DNA from 3 places in the Streptomyces sp. NPDC030893 genome. Region 3 is predicted to be linked to each of the others. Evidence: riboswitches for the same ligand, from Rfam matches in the RefSeq annotation. Region 3 holds a riboswitch; each other region holds the start of a gene.
What was found. Region 3 has a riboswitch for cyclic di-AMP ahead of ACZ434_RS30490 (M23 family metallopeptidase). Riboswitches for the same ligand answer to the same signal wherever they lie in the genome.
Positions count from the first base shown of each region.

Region 1: it holds a riboswitch for cyclic di-AMP, as region 3 does, so the genes downstream of both, ACZ434_RS06860 (transglycosylase SLT domain-containing protein) here and ACZ434_RS30490 (M23 family metallopeptidase) in region 3, are expected to answer to the same signal.
Region 2: it holds a riboswitch for cyclic di-AMP, as region 3 does, so the genes downstream of both, ACZ434_RS14030 (peptidoglycan DD-metalloendopeptidase family protein) here and ACZ434_RS30490 (M23 family metallopeptidase) in region 3, are expected to answer to the same signal.

Region 1 is NZ_JBVIFC010000002.1:464,605-468,189, forward strand. It holds gene ACZ434_RS06855 (polyprenyl synthetase family protein) at 1-539, opposite strand, end outside; cyclic di-AMP (ydaO/yuaA leader) riboswitch at 1,065-1,244, shown strand; gene ACZ434_RS06860 (transglycosylase SLT domain-containing protein) at 1,248-1,727, shown strand; gene ACZ434_RS06865 (HAD family hydrolase) at 1,691-2,563, opposite strand; gene ACZ434_RS06870 (GNAT family N-acetyltransferase) at 2,788-3,585, shown strand, end outside.
Region 2 is NZ_JBVIFC010000005.1:423,824-427,408, forward strand. It holds gene ACZ434_RS14020 (GNAT family N-acetyltransferase) at 1-20, opposite strand, end outside; gene ACZ434_RS14025 (SGNH/GDSL hydrolase family protein) at 46-831, opposite strand; gene ACZ434_RS14030 (peptidoglycan DD-metalloendopeptidase family protein) at 1,036-1,992, opposite strand; cyclic di-AMP (ydaO/yuaA leader) riboswitch at 1,997-2,155, opposite strand; gene ACZ434_RS14035 (tyrosine-protein phosphatase) at 2,612-3,403, shown strand; gene ACZ434_RS14040 (DUF6126 family protein) at 3,437-3,565, opposite strand; gene ACZ434_RS14045 (helix-turn-helix domain-containing protein) at 3,562-3,585, opposite strand, start outside.
Region 3 is NZ_JBVIFC010000024.1:14,287-17,871, reverse strand. It holds gene ACZ434_RS30500 (dihydrofolate reductase family protein) at 1-967, shown strand, start outside; tRNA gene ACZ434_RS30495 (tRNA-Met) at 1,032-1,105, shown strand; cyclic di-AMP (ydaO/yuaA leader) riboswitch at 1,411-1,568, shown strand; gene ACZ434_RS30490 (M23 family metallopeptidase) at 1,580-2,599, shown strand; gene ACZ434_RS30485 (PrsW family intramembrane metalloprotease) at 2,713-3,585, opposite strand, start outside.

The DNA.
Region 1 (3,585 bases), on a different contig from region 3:
GTCTTGCCGCCGAGCACGTCCAGGTAGTGGTCGACCGGGTCGCGGCCGTCCTGCGGTCCCGCGGTCTCCAGGATCTGCCCGGTGACCAGCCGCTCGAACGCCTCGGCCTGCACCCGCACCGCCTCCGGGCCGAGGTCGGCCAGGATGTGCGAGGCCCGCGCGAAGAGGAAGTCGCCGGTGAGGACCGCGACGGAGTTGCCCCAGCGGGTGTTGGCGCTGTCCACCCCGCGCCGCACCTCGGCCTCGTCCATCACGTCGTCGTGGTACAGGGTGGCCAGGTGGGTGAGCTCCACGACCACGGCGGACGGCACCACACCGGGCGCGTAGGGGTCGCCGAACTGGGCGGCGAGCATCACCAGCAGCGGGCGGAACCTCTTGCCGCCGGCCCGCACCAGGTGCTGGGCGGCACCCGTGATGAAGGGGACCTCACTTTTGGTGGCCTCGATCAGCCCTTCCTCGACAGCCGTCATTCCGGCCTGGACATCGGCTTCCAGAGCCTGGTCCCGCACGCTCAGCCCGAACGGCCCGACGACGGTCACGAGGGGTCTCCTGTCTGCTGGTGTCCACTGGCGGTTACACGGAATGTCGATAGGTCGCTGCCATCACTCAAGTCAGCGTATCCGGTCATGTTTCGATCACCACCGGCACCCGGGGTCACAGGCAGGGCGATACGGGATCAGGAGCAGGGCGTTTCCGATCGGTTGATAACAACGGACATACACCCGCTTTCCGGGACGTAGCGACACCCGAACCATCCTGCCCGGCCGACCGTCCGATTTGCCGCAATTGGCAAACGGATTCCCCTTGGCGGTAAATGCTCTCGCGCCCTCCGGCCAGTGAAGTGAGTCACGCGCCACCCGCCACGCCCGCCACCCCGGCGCACCGGCGTTTCCCCTTCCCCCGGACCGGAGTTGACCCTTGGCAGTCGCAAAGGATCAAGCACCCCAAATCACCCATTCGAAGATCAAACGGCCCCTTGCGTGATCCCCTCACTTGTTCCCGGCATCTGCTCTCGCATACGTTCCGGGCCTGCCGGGCGGACGCCGAATCCTGCCACCGCCCGCATCACACCACCGACGAACTCACGCACGGCAGGAGCGGGGGACCCAGGTAAGTCGCCGGACCGGGCATCGCACCGATCGCACCGGGACGGCTCGGGGTGAAGCCATGCCCGCAGGGGCACGGCCGGGCACTCTCCCGCCCGAACCCGACAGCTCACCTCGCAGGCGTTGGAGAGGAACCCAGACATGCCCGCTACCGGTCAGTCCCGCTTCGGCCGCCGCCGCCTCGTCCGCTCCCTCGCCGTCGCCGGCACCGGCGTCGCCGTGGTCGCCCTCCCGCTGTTCGGCGCCACCGGCGCCGCCGCGGCCACCCCGACGTCCACCGCCGCCACCGCCACGGCGTACCCGAACAACCTCGACGGCTGGATCCGCGAGTCGCTGTCCGTCATGGCGCAGCACGGCATCCCGGGCTCCTACGAGAGCATCCACCGCAACATCATGCGCGAGTCCTCCGGCAACCCGTACGCCATCAACCTGTGGGACTCCAACGCCGCCAAGGGCACCCCGTCGAAGGGCCTGCTCCAGGTCATCGACCCGACCTTCGCCGCCTACCACGTGCCCGGCACCGCCTTCGACCCGTACGACCCGGTCGCGAACATCACCGCCGCCTGCAACTACGCCGCCGACCGCTACGGCTCCATCGACAACGTCTTCGGCGCGTACTGAGCCGACCGCTGACGGCCGAGCACGGCCGCACCACCGAACAGTCGCTCGAGGACGACGGCCACGCCGTCGTCCTCGTTCGACGTGGTGACCTCGTCGGCGACCGCCTTCAGCTCGGGGTGCGCGTTCGCCATCGCGACGCCGTGGGCCGCCCAGTCGAACATGGGGATGTCGTTCGGCATGTCCCCGAAGGCGACGGTCCGCGCCGGGCTCAGCCCCAGGTGCTCGGCGGCCAGCGCCAGCCCGGTCGCCTTGGTCACCCCGCACGGCTGGAGCTCCACGGTCCCCGGCCCCGACATGGTGACGGTGGCCAGCGAACCGACCACCGACCGCGCCGCCGCCGCCAACGCGTCGTCCGACAGCAGCGGGTGCCGCAGCAGCACCTTGCTGATCGGCCGCACCCACAGCTGGCTCCGCCGCTCGACCCGTACGGCGGGGAGCGTCGGGTGCGGCATCAGATAGCCCGGCTCGATCAGCGTCAGCCCGTCGACCCCGTCCTGGTCGACCGCGGCGTACACCTCCCCCACCTCGGCCTCGATCTTGCCGAGCGCGGTCTCCGCCAGCTCCCGGTCCAGGGTGACGGACCACAGCAGCCGGTCCGCGCCGGCGTCGTACACCTGCGCGCCCTGTCCGCACACCGCGAGCCCCGTGCAGCCGAGGTCGTCGAGGAGCGGCCGCACTCTGGGGGCCGGGCGGCCCGTCACCACGAGGTGCTGGGCACCGGCCTGCGCCACCCGCGCGAGTGCGGCGAGGGACCGGTCGGACAGGGTGTCGTCGCCGCGCAGCAGCGTCCCGTCCAGGTCGGTGGCGATGAGCGAACAATCGGTGGGTGCGGCCATGATCAGAGAATACGGACAACGCGACCACCCGATTCACCGTGCCCGTTTGGGCTCGATTTCGGTGCGGTTCCCCTTTGGTCGGCGCCGGGTGGCGACCGGTTCGGTCTCTTTCACCGTTTGGCGAGAACATCGTCCGCTCTCTACCGTCCGCCCGGGTTCGGGCGGTACCTTCCAAGTGTCCAGGGGGGACTTGATCGGGGGGTCAGGTGAGCGGACGCGTGCGCGTGCTGAGGCCCGAGGAGCTCGGCGAGGGGGAACGGGAGCGCTGGCGGGAACTGCGCGCCGCGGCGGACGCACCGCGCAGCCCGTTCATGGAACCGGAGTTCACCACCGCCGTGGGCCGGGTGCGGCCACGGGCCCGGGTGGCGGTGCTGTACGAGGGGGCGCAGCCGGCGGGCTTCCTGCCCTACGAGCGGGGCGTGCTGGGGCAGGGCCGGGCGATCGGGCTCGGGGTGTCGGACTGCCAGGGCGCGGTGCTGGCGCCCGGCGTGCTCCCGGACGGCGCCGGGCTGCTGCGGGCCTGCTCGCTGTCGAGCCTCGCCTTCGACAACCTGGAGGCCGGCCAGGAGCTGTTCGTGCCGTACGCGGCCGAGGAGCACGCCACCTATGTCATCGACGTGGAGAAGGGCTACGGGACGTACGAGTCGGTGCTGCGCACCCGGTCGCCGAAGTTCCTCAGGACCACCCTCGCCAAGGAACGCAGGCTGGGCCGCCACGCCGGACCCGTACGGTTCGTCTTCGACGAGCGTGACCCGGGCGCGCTGCGGGTGCTCATGGAGTGGAAGTCCGCGCAGTACCGCAGGACCGGACGCCGTGACCGGTTCGCGCAGGAGTGGATCACCCGGCTCGTGGGCCGGCTCGCCGAGACCCGGGCGCCCGGGTGCACGGGCACGCTGTCGGTCCTCTACGCCGGTGACCGGCCCGTCGCCGCCCACTTCGGGCTGCGCTCGGCCTCCGTCCTGGCCTGCTGGTTCCCGGCGTACGACCCGGAGTTCGCGAAGTACTCGCCCGGCCTCGTGCTG
Region 2 (3,585 bases), on a different contig from region 3:
CGCATGCCCCAGTGCCCCATGACCGTCACGCTACCGCGCGGTTCCTCAGGCGACGGAGGCGATCCGGACCTTGATGTCGTCCGGCGACAGCGTTCCCTTGGCGATCACATGGTCGCCCGAGGATTCGCCGCGCAGCCGTCGGCCGATCCACGGCACCAGGTACTCACGGGCCCAGTGGACGTCGTCCCGGCGGACCTCCAGGGCGCCGCGGGGCGGCAGGGGCGGCCAGGGCTGCTCCGGGTCGGCGGGGACCTCCAGGCCGAGGGAGAGTCCTGCGCGGAGCGCCACGCGGGTGTGTCCCTCGGGCGACAGGTGCAGCCGGTCCGCGTCCCACGCCCTGCGGTCCTGCACGCTCCGGAGGGACCACAGGTCCAGCACCGGGCAGCCGTAGCGGTCGGCGACGGCCCGTACATGCCCGTTGTAGGTGGCGATCTTCCGGCGCAGGTGCCGGAGGAGCGGGACGCCGCGGGTGTCGAAGCCGGTGGTCACCAGTACGGTGCCGGACACGGCCGTGAGCGCGGCGATCGCCCGCTCGAAACGCTCGGCCACCTCGTCGGGGTCGGTGCCCGGGCGGAGGATGTCGTTGCCGCCCGCGCAGAACGAGACCAGATCGGGGGCGAGTTCCACGGCCCTCGGCACCTGGTCGGCCATGATCTGGTCCAACAGCTTTCCGCGCACGGCGAGATTGGTGTAGTCGAAAGCTCCCTCGGGGCGGCGGTCGGCGAGCAGGACGGCGAACCGGTCGGCCCAGCCGACGAACGCCCCGTCGGGGCCGGGGTCGCCGACGCCCTCGGTGAAGCTGTCCCCCACCGCCACGTACGACCCGATCACTTTTCTGCTGTCATTCTTCGAATCGTCTGCCACGACAGGTCATGATTCACCTTCGAATGTGACCTACGCGACCGTAGGCAGGGGTTGACGCGCGGTGAGATAAGCCACTCTCACAATGTTGGCCGATTCAGGAATACGCCGGAGGCCGGCCCCGGGGATCGGGACCGGCCTTCGGCGCGCGTGTCAGGAAGGTTGCCGCTGGGGTCAGAGGGAGACGCCCTTCGAGCGGAGGTAGGAGACGGGGTCCACGTCCGAGCCGTAGTTCGGGCTGGTGCGGATCTCGAAGTGCAGGTGCGGGCCGGTCGAGTTGCCGGTCGAACCGGAGAGGCCGACCTGCTGGCCGCCGCTCACGCTCTGGCCGGCGGAGACGGACAGCGAGGACAGGTGGGCGTACTGGGCGTAGTAGCCGTCGGCGAGCTTGATGACGACCTGGTTGCCGTACGCGCCGGCCCAGCCCGCGGAGACGACGGTGCCGGAGCCGACGGCCTTCAGGGAGGTGCCGGTCGGGACGCTGAAGTCGACACCGGTGTGGTAGCCGCTGGACCACATGCTGCCGGCCACCTTGTAGGCGGTGCCGACGCCGCCGCCGGGCACCGGGGAGCTGTAGCCGGAGGCGGCCTGGCCGGCGGTCGCCTGGGCGGAGCCCTGCGGGGCGGTCTGCTCCGGGGACTGCTCGGACGACTGCTGCGCCGGCTTCTCGGCGGGCTTCTCGGCCTTCGGCGCGGCGGGCTTCGGGGTCGCGGGCTTCGCGGCCCCGGGCGCGGCGGACTTCTTCGGCGCGGCCTTGGCGGCCTTGCCGTCGACGGAGAGCTTCAGGCCGGGGTGGATCAGCGACGGGTCGTCACCGACGGCCTCCCGGTTGTCGGCGTAGAGCTGCTTCCAGCCGCCGTCGACGTTCTCCGACTCGGCGATCTTGGCGAGGTAGTCGCCGGCCTTCACGGTGTAGGTACGGCCCTCGCCGCCCTGGTCGGCGGAGGCCTTGTGGCCGGTGGCGGAAAGCGACTGGACGGCCTTTTCGGGGGCCGTCTGCGGCGTGGCGGCGTGCGCGCCGGTGGCGCCGAGAAGCGGCAGGGCGAGTGCGGCGCCACCGGTTCCGGCGACGGCGATGGAACGGGTGAAACGCTGGGCCTTGGTACGGCGGTGCTTACCCTTCGCGGGCATGACGAATTCCTCTCCGGCGCCTACGAGGTGAGCTGTCGGGTTCGGGCTGGAGATGCCCGGCCGCGCTGTGGCGCGGCTTAACCCCAAGCCGTTCCGGAGACCGGAACAGGCAGTCGTACCTGTGGGTCCCCCGTTCCTGCCGTGGACGGGTCAGTGTGTGCGGGCTCCGGGCGGCGGCAGGATTAGGCGTCCGTCCGGATCGGTTGGGAACGTAAGCGACCCGGACGCGACGGGACAAGCGGAGGTTCCGCGGAACGCTCCTTTTCCGTGATCCACAAGAGGAAATGACGTCACCGAGCGTCGACCGGGATTCTGATTCCCCCGCAAATTCCCTTGTCATTCCACTGAATTACGTGCACATGGCGACAACACATCGTCACGGATATGACGATGCTCACGCACTCCATCCCCATCTCCCGCTCTACCGGGGCACGTTATACCCAATACACCTAATCGGACAGAACGATCGAATCGGGCGATCGCGGGCGCCTCGGCCGGAACGCCGTCCCGCCCCGGGCCACGCCTGTGGACAACTCATTGCCTCAGGCAGGCATGTCGTATCGTCGTGTGGTGTCCGTCGACGAGCCGCGGCGACGGCGCGGAGAGGGAGGAGTCCTTCGTGACGCAGCAGATCCCGTCGACCGAACCCGAGCTGGCCGGGGTACGCAACTTCCGCGACGTGGGCGGACTGCCGACCGTGGATGGACGGCGGGTGCGGCACGGAGTGCTGTTCCGCAGCGGTCACCTCGCGCACGCGACCGCTGAGGACGCCGTCTTCCTGTCCTCGCTCGGACTGCACACGATCTTCGACTTCCGCAACGCGGCCGACCAGAAGCTGGAGGGGGCGGACGTCGAGCTGCCGGGCGTGCGCAATGTGAACCTGCCGCTCAGCGACCCCGCCGACGGCGCCGAGTTCTGGAAGATGGTCCGCGACGGCGACCTGGACGAGCTGCGGGCGGTCCTCGCGGACGGCAAGGGCGCGGACCGGATGATCAGCTCCTACCGTCTGATCATGAAGGAGCGCACCGCCGAGCACGCCCAGGTGCTGCGCTCGCTCGCCGAGGACAGCGTTCCCGCGCTGATGCACTGCGCGGCCGGCAAGGACCGGGCGGGGCTGTCGGTGGCGGTGACGCTGCTCGCCCTGGGCGTCGAGCGGGACGCGATCGTCGAGGACTACCTGAAGTCCAGCGCCAAGCACCGCCGCTACAAGGTGCACCGCAACGGCGGCTCGGCCTACTCCCCCGAGGTCATGGAGCTGCTCGACCCCCTGTTCGACGCGCGGGCGGAGTACCTGTCGGCCGCCTTCGAGACCGTCGAGGAGACCTGGGGCGGCGTGGACCCGTATCTGGAGCAGGGGCTCGGGCTCACCCCCGCGGCCCGGGAGCGGCTGCGCGCGCGCATGCTCGACTGAGGCCGGGGCCCGGACCGCCGTGCGGACCGGGCCCTACTTCTGGGGCGCCACCTCGAACAGGAAGTAGATGAAGGCGGCGAGGACGTGCCCCACCACCACGTAGATGAACAGCCGCACCCACATCGCGCGGGGCAGCTTCTCCTCCATGTCCTTGCCGGTCATGTCGCGTCTCCGTGGATCGG
Region 3 (3,585 bases):
GGACAACCCCCGGCTGCTGGTCAACTCGCCCGAGCGGCGTGCCGCCCGGATCGGCGCGGGCAGGCCCGAGTACCCGCTCAAGGTCACCGTCAGCGGATCCGGCGACCTCGATCCGGCGGCGCGGTTCTGGCACACCGGCGGCGAGAAGGTGCTCTACACCACCGACGAGGGCGCCGAGCGGGCCCACGCCCTCGGCCTCGCCGCCGACGTCGTCCCGCTCGGCCCCGCACTGGACTGGCGGCGGCTGCTGGAGCACCTGTACACCGTGCGCGGGGTGCGGCGGCTGATGGTGGAGGGCGGCGGCCTGATCCACACCCAGCTGATCACCCAGGGGCTCGCCGACGAACTCCAGCTGGTCCTCGCCCCGCTGTTCGTCGGCGACCCGGAGGCCCCCCGCCTCTTCGGCCCCGGCTCCTACCAGGGCGGCCGGCTGCGCCTTGTGGAGACCCGCCAGGTCGGCGACGTCGTCCTGACGCGCTACGAACCCACCGCGCCCGGCACGGGTGCGCTGCCCTCCGCCGCCGACCACCACTGGCTGGCCCTCGCCTGCGAGCTGGCCGCCGAGTGCCCGCCCTCCGACACCGCGTTCAGTGTCGGCGCGGTGGTGGTGGCCGCCGACGGTACGGAGCTGGCGCGCGGCCACTCCCGGGAGGGCACGGACCCGGTGGTGCACGCGGAGGAGGCCGCGCTCGCCAAGACCGACCCCACGGACCCCCGCCTCGCCGGCGCCACCGTGTACTCCAGCCTGGAGCCGTGCGCCCGGCGCGCGTCCCGCCCGGCGCCCTGCGCCCGGCTGATCCTGGACGCGGGGGTACGGCGGGTGGTCACGGCCTGGCGGGAGCCGGACACGTTCGTGGCGGACGCCGACGGCAGCGGCGTACTGGAGGACGGGGGAGCCACCGTCGTGGTCCTGCCGGAGCACGAGGAGCGGGCCAAGGCGCCGAACCGGCACCTGACCGGCGGCTGAGAACGGGGCCGCCGGTCACGGGTGTGCGTGGTGTCCCGCGGATGACGTACACTGGTTTCAACGACGCGGGGTGGAGCAGCTCGGTAGCTCGCTGGGCTCATAACCCAGAGGTCGCAGGTTCAAATCCTGTCCCCGCTACTGAAGGCCGAGGGCCGGAATCCGACAAGGATTCCGGCCCTCGGTGTTTTCCGTGCGCTCCGCCCTCCGGCCGCCTTCTCACTCACGGTGATCGCGCCGTCCCGCAGCGCATAACAACTGACGAACCGTCAGGAATGGGCCGGCATCTGAAGCGGGGTCAACTCGCCCGGTTTTGCCCGCTGGTGGCGGGTAAGTCCCCCCGGGATTCGCTAATGATCAAGAGGAACGGCTTGGAATCCGGCCCTCGCGTCTATTAACGTTCGATAACGCAGCGCGGTCGTCCCAGCCGTCACAGAAGGCGGCTCCGTGCGCACGCGCCGAATCCCGCAAGGGAACCGGGGAACCAACAACTTGGGGTGAATCGCGTGGATGCGGCCGTGGAGACACGGCTCGCAGACGCGCGTAGGAGACCTTCCTGCTCCGAACCCGTCAGCTAACCCGGTAGGCGAGAAGGAAGGAAAGGAGTACGCCCACGTGGCGTCCAACCCGCCTGCCCCCGAGGCCCCGTTCAAGCCGAGCGACACCTTCGCCTACGGCGGAGTCCGCACCGACGAGGGCCCCTTCGAGGAGTGGAACCCCACCGCGGAGTCCATTCGCCCCGTACGGGGCCGGCATCGCGTCGCCAAGCAGCGCGGCGGAGGACTCGCCCGCAGCTCCACCGTCCTCGGTGTCGGTGTCATCGCCGCGGTCGGCGCCGGCGGCATGGCCACCGCGCAGACCGGCAAGCCCCCGGTCTCGATCTCCATGCCCGACCTCCCCAACGTGGGTTCCCTCATCTCGGACGAGGAAACGCCCAAGGGATCGGCCACGCCGCTCAGCACCCTCGGCATGACGGAGGCCGACGCCGAGCAGGGCGCCGCCGGCGCCGGTGAGGCACTGCGCTCCCGGATCATGGCCCAGGTCGAGCAGCAGCAGACGCAGGCCGAGGCCAAGGCCGCCGCCGAGGCCCTCGCCGCCGCCGAGAAGCAGGCCGCCGAGGCCGCCGCCAAGGCGGAGAAGGAGGCCAAGGCCAAGGCCGAGGCCGCCAAGAAGAAGGCGGAGGAGGAGGCCGCGAAGGCGGCCGAGGCCAAGCGCCTCGCCGAGCTGGCCAAGCAGTACACGCTGCCGACCTCCTCGTACACCATCTCCTCGACGTTCGGTCAGTCCGGCGCCTACTGGTCCTCCGGCCAGCACACCGGCCTCGACTTCGCCGCCCCCACCGGCACCCTGATCAAGGCCGTCCACACCGGCACGATCACCTCCGCCGGCTGGGACGGCTCCTACGGCTACAAGACCGTGCTCACGCTCGACGACGGCACCGAGATCTGGTACGCCCACCAGTCCTCCATCAGCGTCAGCGTCGGTCAGAAGGTCAACACCGGCGATGTGATCGGCCGCGTCGGCTCCACCGGCAACTCCACCGGGGCCCACCTCCACCTGGAGGTCCACACCGGCGGCTCCTCCTCGGGCATCGACCCGATGGCGTGGCTGCAGAGCAAGGGCCTCAACCCCTGAGCCACCCCCTCTGATCCCTGCCGCCCCTGAATCCCGGCAGTCCCGACGACGACCCCCCGACGTCAGGGCTGCCGGTCAGGTGTTTTCGGGGCCGCTCCGTGGGACCGGACCGGTCAGGAACGGTGGGCGTCCGGGTCGTACGCCGGATAGGGGTGCCCGTAGGGCGGGTGCCCGTGCGCGGGATGCGCGTACGGCGGAGGGCCCGCGGGGTGAGTGCCGTACGGGTGAGGCCCGTACGGAAGCCACCCGTACGCCCCGTGCACCGGCCACGGTGCGGCGGCGGGCGGCGCGGTGAGACGGGCCGCGTGGTCCAGCGCCGGGCGGGCCGCTCCCCGCCGCTGCCACAGCTCCAGCAGCAGCGCCCGTTCCCGGGTCACGAAGTCCGTCCCGGCCTTCCCCGCCCGGCCCCGGTGCCGCAGGAACGCCAGCGACGTCGCGTACGCCTCGTACTGCGCGACCGCGCGCGCCGCCGGTCTCCCGCCGTACCGGCGCGCGTACTGGCGGGCCAGGCGCCTCGCCCGCATCGAACCGAGCGCGAACGGCTCCGCCGGGGTGAGCCAGCCGGCGACCGCATAGGCGGGCAGCTCCTCCCGCACGGTCCGCAGCTCCCGCTGCCGGGTCCACACCACCAGCCAGGTCAGCAGGCCGAACGACGGCAGCATGAACGCCGCGTAGACCGCGAAGAAGCCGTACTGGCCGAGGGTGGCCGAGCCGTTCCACAGCGCGTGCACGCCCATCGCGAGGACCAGCCCGGCGAGCGGCAGCAGCACCCGCCGCCACCGCTGCCGGTCCGTGGACAGCGCGGCGATGCCGAAGCCGATCCCGGTGAGCACGCTGAACAGGGGATGCGCGAACGGCGACATGACGATGCGGACGAAGAACGTCGCCGCGGTGACCGAGGCCACACCGCTGCCGCCGGTGAGCTGGTCGGTGCCGAAGGCCGTGCCGAGATAGAGGATGTTCTCGGTGAACGCGAACCCGGTGGC